2 regions of the Ruegeria sp. TM1040 genome follow, and region 1 is predicted to be linked to the other one. Evidence: riboswitches for the same ligand, from Rfam matches in the RefSeq annotation. Region 1 holds a riboswitch; the other holds the start of a gene.
The links. Region 1 has a riboswitch for thiamine pyrophosphate ahead of thiD (bifunctional hydroxymethylpyrimidine kinase/phosphomethylpyrimidine kinase). Riboswitches for the same ligand answer to the same signal wherever they lie in the genome.
Positions count from the first base shown of each region.

Region 2: linked by a shared signal. The riboswitch ahead of thiC (phosphomethylpyrimidine synthase ThiC) and the one ahead of thiD (bifunctional hydroxymethylpyrimidine kinase/phosphomethylpyrimidine kinase) in region 1 are both predicted to bind thiamine pyrophosphate.

Region 1 is NC_008043.1:702,275-706,486, forward strand. Features, by position in the region: gene TM1040_RS03710 (MBL fold metallo-hydrolase) at 1-602, shown strand, start outside; gene TM1040_RS03715 (SulP family inorganic anion transporter) at 672-2,438, shown strand; TPP riboswitch at 2,528-2,631, shown strand; gene thiD (bifunctional hydroxymethylpyrimidine kinase/phosphomethylpyrimidine kinase) at 2,675-3,478, shown strand; gene TM1040_RS03725 (FAD-dependent oxidoreductase) at 3,475-4,212, shown strand, end outside.
Region 2 is NC_008044.1:2,155,331-2,159,542, reverse strand. Features, by position in the region: gene TM1040_RS14685 (LamB/YcsF family protein) at 1-592, shown strand, start outside; gene thiC (phosphomethylpyrimidine synthase ThiC) at 759-2,585, opposite strand; TPP riboswitch at 2,706-2,828, opposite strand; gene TM1040_RS14675 (DUF2478 domain-containing protein) at 3,149-3,667, shown strand; gene TM1040_RS14670 (CoA-binding protein) at 3,742-4,206, opposite strand.

The sequences.
Region 1 (4,212 bases):
TGGGCGGTAAGATCGCAATCGGTGCCAAGATCATGGTGGTGCAGGACACTTTCGGCAAGATCTTCAATGAAGGCACGGAGTTTCAGCGCGATGGCTCCCAGTTCGACCGACTGCTGGAGGACGGCGACACCTATATGATCGGCTCGATGCAGGCTTTTGCGATGTATACGCCCGGTCACACGCCCGCCTGTATGGTACATGTGATGGGAAATGCAGCCTTTGTCGGCGATACGTTGTTTATGCCCGATGGCGGCTCTGCCCGCGCGGATTTCCCCGGCGGTGACGCTGGAACCCTGTATGACAGCATCCAAAAGGTGCTGGCGCTGCCGGACGAGATGCGGCTGTTCATGTGCCACGACTATGGCCCGAACGGGCGAGACATCGCGTGGGAGACTTCGGTGGGCGACGAAAAGGCCCATAATATCCACGTTGGCGGCGGCATCTCGAAGGAGGAGTTTGTCAAATTCCGCACCCAGCGGGACGCGCAGCTTGATATGCCGAAGCTCATCATTCCATCCCTGCAGGTCAACATGCGGGCAGGCGAGGTGCCCACCGACAAAGACGGGCATCCTATGCTCAAGGTGCCTCTGAATGGTCTCTGATCTTCGCATCACCATCGCGTAGCGGGCCCTGCCCGGGCGCGATTGGCTGCATAAGGAACCCCAATAAGAATGCCGAGCTTTCGCCAATATTTCCCCATCCTCGTATGGGGCCGGGACTACGACAAATCCGCCCTGTCGAATGATCTCATAGCGGCGGTGATCGTAACGATCATGTTGATCCCGCAGTCGTTGGCCTATGCCCTTTTGGCGGGATTGCCGCCCGAAGCGGGGATCTATGCCTCCATCGCGCCTATCCTGCTCTATGCGGTTTTTGGCACCAGCCGGGCGCTTGCGGTTGGTCCGGTTGCGGTGGTGTCGCTGTTGACAGCATCTGCTGTGGGGCAAGTGGCCGAACAGGGCACGGCGGGGTATGTCGTCGCGACCCTCACGCTGGCCTTCTTGTCGGGGAGCTTTCTGGTTCTGATGGGGGTGCTCAAACTTGGCTTCATTGCCAATTTTCTGAGCCACCCGGTCATAGCGGGTTTTATCACCGCATCGGGTATTCTAATCGCGACAAGCCAGATCAAACATATCCTCGGCATTCGTGCCGAAGGTCATACCTTGCCGGAGATGCTCTATTCGATCGCGCTGCGTCTGGGCGAGGTAAACTGGATCACCTTGTTGATCGGAGCCAGCGCGACAGGCTTTCTATTCTGGGCTCGCAAACACCTGAAGCAGACACTGCATGGCATGGGGACGCCGCCGCTCTTGGCGGATATTCTGAACAAGGCGGGGCCAGTGGCGGCCGTCGTCACCACGACTGTGGTTGTCTGGGGATTTGACCTTGCTGAGAAGGGCGTCAAAATCGTGGGTGAAGTACCCCAAGGCTTACCACCGCTCACGATGCCGGGCTTTGCTCCCGATCTGATCGGAGCGCTTCTGGTGCCCGCGATCCTGATTTCCATCATCGGTTTTGTTGAGTCTGTTTCCGTGGCGCAAACTCTTGCCGCCAAGCGACGCCAGCGCATTGACCCGGATCAGGAGTTGATCGGCCTCGGCGCGGCCAATTTAGGGGCCGCCTTTACCGGTGGCTACCCGGTGACAGGCGGCTTTGCACGGTCGGTTGTGAACTTTGACGCTGGCGCCGAGACGCCGGCTGCTGGGGCCTTCACGGCCATCGGGTTGGCCCTTGCCGCCGTGGCCCTCACCCCGTTGGTTTATTACCTGCCGATCGCGACACTAGCGGCGACCATCATCGTGGCTGTGCTGAGCCTCGTCGACCTGTCGATCCTCAAAAAAACCTGGACCTATTCGCATGCCGACTTCATCGCTGTTGCGGCCACCATTCTTTTGACCCTGGGACTCGGTGTCGAAATCGGTGTCGCTTCCGGCGTCATCCTCTCTGTGGTCTTGCACCTCTACAAGACCTCTCGCCCCCATGTGGCGGAGGTTGGGCTGGTGCCCGGCACCCAGCATTTTCGCAACATCGATCGTCACAACGTCCAAACGGACCCCCGTTTGGTGTCGCTGCGCGTCGATGAAAGTCTCTACTTCGTCAACGCCCGATTTCTCGAGGACCTGATCCAGAAACGCGTCACCGAAGGCTGCGCGATCAAACATGTGGTGCTTATGTTTTCGGCGGTGAACATGGTGGACTATTCTGCGCTCGAGAGCCTCGAAGCCATCAATCACCGCCTAAAGGACATGGGCGTTGGTCTCCACCTTTCCGAGGTCAAAGGGCCCGTGATGGATCGCCTTCAAAGATCTGATTTCATTGACGAAATGAACGGAAAGATCTTCCTTTCTCAATATGAGGCCTGGGCCAATCTGACCGCGGGGGCGCAACAGGGCGCTGCGGACACAGGGCAGGGCGACCAGCTGCGCTGCGGCGCATGAGCCTATCTTGTTACAAGAGATCGTTGCACATAACGCGCGCCATGAGAGCGGGTGCGTTTGACTTCACGCGACACAGTTGCTAGCTGAACAGCGAACCGTTGGGGTGCCTCCTGGAGGCTGAGAGGCGTGCATGCGCTAACCCATCGAACCTGATCCGGGCAATACCGGCGTAGGGAACGGTCTACTGATGTGCGGACTCTCTCTTTGCCGGTGCCCCTATTTATGGGAGCATTGTAGTGGCGCATATCGCATTGACCATCGCAGGATCTGACAGTGGCGGCGGCGCCGGTATTCAGGCGGACCTCAAGGCCATGTCCGCGCTTGGCGTTTACGGTGCCAGCGTGGTTACGGCCATCACCGCCCAGAACACCCGCGCCGTAACGGCGGTGCATTCAATCCCGCTAGAGGTCATCTCGGCTCAGATTGAGGCTGTTCTGAGCGATCTTGATGTGCGCGCGATCAAGATTGGAATGCTCGCTACCCCGGGCATAATCGGCTGTGTCCATGAGGCGCTCGGCGCATTTTCGGGGGAAATCGTCCTTGATCCGGTGATGATTGCCAAATCCGGTGATGCGCTGCTTGCTGCGGATGCGGTCGACAGCCTTCGAAAGGAGCTTGTGCCAGGCGCCACTGTTCTGACCCCGAACCTGCCCGAGGCGGCGTGCCTGTTGGATCAACCGGTTGCGCAGTCGACTGATGAGATGATCTCGCAAGGTCTCGCACTTTGCGAGCTGGGGGCACAGGCTGTACTCATGAAAGGCGGCCATGGGGCAGGGGAGATCTGCGAAGATATTCTTGTTTCGGGGGGCGAGGTCCGCGCATGTTTCCGTGCGCAGCGCCAGCACACAAAAAACACCCATGGCACCGGCTGCACCCTTTCCTCTGCCATTGCCGCTGGCCTCTCCAAAGGCCTGACGCTTCCAGAGGCCGTGCAGGAGGCGCATGAGTACCTTCAAGGCGCAATTGCCCAAGCGGATGCGCTGGCCGTGGGTCATGGTCACGGCCCTGTCCATCACTTCCACGCCTTCTGGTCCGCATGATGCTCTATTCTGTCATCGGAGCGGGTGTCGCTGGGCTCGCAGTTGCCACGGAACTGGTAGCGCGCGGCGCAAGGGTGCAGGTCTTTGACCCCGCCGGTCCGCCCGGCGCCCATGGGTGCTCGTGGTGGGCAGGGGGCATGCTTGCCCCTTGGTGCGAATACGAAAACGCCGAAGAGCCGGTCTTGCGGCTGGGGCAAGAGGCAATCCAGTGGTGGCAGGACAGAACCCAAGTCACCCATCGCGGCACTTTGGTGGTGGCCGGGCGGCGCGACATTCCGGATCTGCGCCGCTTTGCTCGCCGCACCGAAGGGTTTCGTCAGATCGACCACGACATCACGGAACTGGAACCCGATCTCGTTGGCTTTTCGCAGGCCCTCTTTTTTGAAGAAGAGGCTCATCTGGACCCGCGCCGGGCGCTTGCGGATCTCTATCAGAGGCTAATGCAAGAGGGCGTGGTGTTTCATGCTGAGTGCGCGCCGGACAATCTTGAAAATGTGATTGATTGCAGAGGTTTGCAGGCGCGCGATTGCCTGAAGGATCTACGCGGTGTTAAGGGTGAAATGCTGGTCATCCGCTGCCCGGATGTGACGCTGACGCGACCTGTGCGACTGCTGCACCCGCGGATGCCTCTCTACGTTGTGCCGCGTGGAGACGGCCTCTATATGCTCGGCGCAACCATGATCGAGAGCGAAGACCGCGCCCGGATTACCGCGCGCTCGATGCTTGAGTTGCTC
Region 2 (4,212 bases), on a different replicon from region 1:
TGGCGCGCATCCGGGCTTTCCCGATCTTCAGGGCTTTGGCCGGCGTAAGCTGCACTTGCCGCATGAGAGCCTCGGCAATCTGGTACAGTACCAGGTGGGCGCCGCCCAGGCGATGGCAGAGGCCGCCGGGGGCAAGGTGCGTCATCTGAAACTGCACGGGGCCATGGCCAATATGGCCGCAGCCGATCATGACATGGCGCGCGCCTGTTATGAGGCTGCTCTGCGGGTCGCGCCGGAGATCATCATCATGGTGATGGCAGGCACTCAGCAGCAGGCCGCAGCCGAGGCGCTGGGCTGCAATGTCGCCTGCGAGATCTTTGCTGACCGGGCTTATAACGCCGATGCCTCGCTGGTGGATCGGTCCTTGCCGGGCGCGGTGATCCATGATGCCGAGCGTGCTGGCGCGCGGGTGGCTCAGATGGTGCAGGACGGGGCAATTCTGGCCGAGGACGGCAGCCGTATCCCGGCGCGCATCGACACCATCTGCCTGCACGGCGATACGCCCGAGGCGCTGGAGATCGCGCGCGCGGTACGCCGCCAGCTCGAAGATGCGGGCGTCACCTTGCAGCAGTTCGACGGCAAGCCGCTCTGATCAGGCGCTGATCCGGGCCTGATTTGGGTAGGCTACGGCGGGGAGGCTCCCGCCCGTCAGTCATGCCCCACCTTTTCAAGGTGGGACCCGACCTCCCGTTGGGCCGGGCGCTGCCCGCGCGCCTAAAGAGGCGCACAGGCAGCGCAGCGGGTGGCCACGGCTGCGCTCAGGCCTCTTCTGGTGCGGTGTCCTTCAGTGGTACATAGAGTTCACCGCCTTCGCGGAATTTTGCCGCCATCGCCTCAAACCCTTCTTTCTGGGCTTCGGCGCGGATGTCGTGGCTGATCCGCATGGAGCAGAACTTTGGCCCGCACATGGAACAGAAATGCGCGACCTTGTGGGCCTCCTTGGGCAGGGTCTCGTCGTGGAAGCTCTGCGCGGTCTCCGGGTCGAGCGAGAGGTTGAACTGATCCTCCCAGCGGAATTCAAACCGCGCGCGGCTCAGCGCATCATCGCGCCGCTGCGCGCCGGGCAGACCCTTGGCCAGATCAGCGGCATGGGCGGCGATCTTGTAGGTGATCACCCCGGTTTTAACGTCATCGCGGTCCGGCAGGCCCAGATGTTCCTTGGGCGTCACGTAACACAGCATCGCGCAGCCAAACCAGCCGATCATCGCCGCGCCAATCCCGGAGGTGATGTGATCGTACCCCGGCGCAATATCCGTGGTGAGCGGGCCGAGCGTGTAAAACGGCGCCTCGTGGCAGCACTCCAGCTGCTTGTCCATGTTCTCCTTGATCTTGTGCATCGCCACATGGCCCGGCCCCTCGATCATCACCTGACAGTCCTTGGCCCAGGCGATTTTTGTGAGCTCGCCCAGCGTTTCCAGCTCGGCAAATTGCGCGGCGTCATTGGCATCGGCAATCGACCCGGGACGCAAGCCATCACCCAGCGAGAAGCTCACGTCATACTGCCGACAGATGTCGCAGATCTCCTCGAAGTGCTCATAGAGGAAGCTCTCGCGATGGTGATGCAGGCACCATTTCGCCATGATCGACCCACCGCGCGACACGATCCCCGTCACGCGTTCCACGGTCATCGGCACCATATGCAGCCGGACGCCCGCATGAATGGTAAAGTAATCGACGCCCTGTTCCGCCTGCTCGATCAGCGTGTCGCGAAACACCTCCCATGTCAGATCCTCGGCGATGCCGTTCACCTTCTCCAGCGCCTGATAGATCGGCACGGTGCCGATGGGCACCGGGCTGTTGCGGATGATCCATTCGCGGGTGTTGTGGATGTTGCGGCCCGTCGAGAGATCCATCACCGTATCTGCGCCCCAGCGGATCGCCCAGACCAGCTTGTCCACTTCCTCCTCCATCGAGGAGGTCACCGAAGAGGTGCCCATATTGGCGTTGATCTTCACCTTGAAATTGCGGCCGATGATCATCGGCTCCAGCTCCGGGTGGTTGATATTGGCGGGGATGATGGCGCGCCCTGCGGCGATTTCAGCGCGGACAAACTCTGGCGTCACGTAGTCGGGGATATTGGCGCCAAAATCCTCCCCGTCGCGCGCACAATGACAGGGCGACAGATCGCGTAATTGGTTTTCTCGGATCGCCACGAATTCCATCTCGGGCGTAATGATTCCTGCGCGCGCATAGGCCAGCTGAGTCGGAGCGGCCCGCTGCCTCCCGCGCAGGGGCGCCGGTTTTACAGGAAACTCAGGCACCAGCCGATCGCCTTCGACAAAGCCATTGTCTGCAGCGGTCACATCGCGGCCACTATAGGCCTCAACATCGCAGCGGGCCTTGATCCACGCCGCGCGCAACGGGGCCAATCCCTCGCGGATGTCGGTTGACACATCGGGGTCGGTATAGGGGCCGGAGCTGTCATAAACCGGTAGCGGCGCCTCGCCCGCAGTCGGGTGGGTGGCGATTTCGCGCATCGGCACGCGGATGCCTTCATGCATCTCGCCTGCCACATAGATCTTACGGGAGGCGGGCAGGGCGCCCGTTGTGACGTTGGGGGTCGGGTGTCGGGTTGGGGTGTTCATCTTGGTGCTCCTCGAGTCCATTCTCAAAAACACCAATTGAGCCGGGCCTCAGGAAAACGGGGCAGGGTGTTCAGATCCTGCCGTCTCAGATCAGCGCGAACGCGCCCTGAACGGGGGCGGTGCGCGACTGTCCTAGCTTCCTCCGCCAGTATCAACTGGGTCAGGTTCAAAGGGTCGCGTCACCGGGATCACTCCCCGTCCGCCTCTCAGTCCCCTTGGGTTGGGACTCCCCTGCGTGCTGCAAGGGGTAGAGCAGCCCCCAAAAAGCGTCAAGCGATTCCCGGCGAGTGTGCTAAGATGAACTCGCGCTATGGGTGTGAGTGCGTCTAGGCATAGTGATTAAAATCAGTGTATTACAGGAAAGTTGTCATGCTGGTGTCTCGCCCGCACGCCTTTTGGCACAGCTCTTGCGCGATGCGCCGCGCCATCCCTGCGCAGGTCGGGCTGCGACAACAGCCCTCTGGTCGGCGCAAGCCAACCGCGCTACGGTTGCCGGCAAAAGACACAAAGGATACCCCATGTCTGCTACCCCCATGTCGGATGACCCCACATCGCTTGCGCCCATGCAGCTGACCTATGTGATGACAACAGAACGTGGCGCCACCGACCGGCTTCTCACGGCCTTGGCCGAGCAACTGGCCAGCAAGGGGATCCGGACTGCCGGCATCGTGCAGACCAACACGGAATGCTACGACAATAAACTCTGCGATATGGATGTGCGGGTGCTGCCAGAAGGTGAAACCATCCGCATCTCGCAGTCGCTGGGCGAGGGCGCGCGCGGCTGCCGTCTCAATCCCGACGCACTCGAACGCGCGGTCGGTCTGGTCACCAGCTCCCTCTCTCTCTCGCCTGCGCCGCAGGTACTGCTGGTCAACAAATTTGGCAAACATGAGGCCGATGGCCGCGGCATGCGCCCGATCATTGCCGAAGCGCTGGCGATGGGGGTGCCGGTCGTCTGTGGCGTGAACAGGATGAATGTCGAGGCCTTCCAGAATTTCGCCGAAGGGCTCTGTGAAGAAGCCAGCCCGGATCTCGATGCCCTCGTAGCATGGGTCGAACGCGCGATTGCGCATCCTGCCTGATCCCTCCGGCCCGCTTCAGCTTTTCAAAAATATCTCGGGGTCCGGGGCAGCGCCCCGGCGCGTTCCGCCAGTGGTCACAGTTTCGATGAAATGATCCCGGTGGCAAAACCACCCTGACGCAGTTCACCAAAGAGGCGCTGATACTCGATTTTTGGGCATCGGTTCTGGATCACGGTGAGGCCGCGCGCCTCGGCTTTTGCGGCGGCCTCTGCGTGTTCCACCCCGATCTGCATCCAGATCGTCTGGAGCGCGGGAAACACCGCCAGCGCCTCGTCCACAATCTCCGGCACCGCTTCGGGACGGCGGAAGATGTCGACCATGTCGACGGGGGCATCAATGTCTGACAGGGTGGCGCGGATCGTCTCGCCAAAGAGCTCCTTGCCCGCGTGGCCCGGATTGACGGGGATGACCCGATACCCCTTGAGGGACAGGTATCTGGCGACATAGTAACTGGGGCGCACCGGGTTGGTTGAAACCCCAACCACGGCGATGCTGTGCGTGCGACGAAGAACGTCTTTGAGAAGCGTATCCGAATACATGCCGCC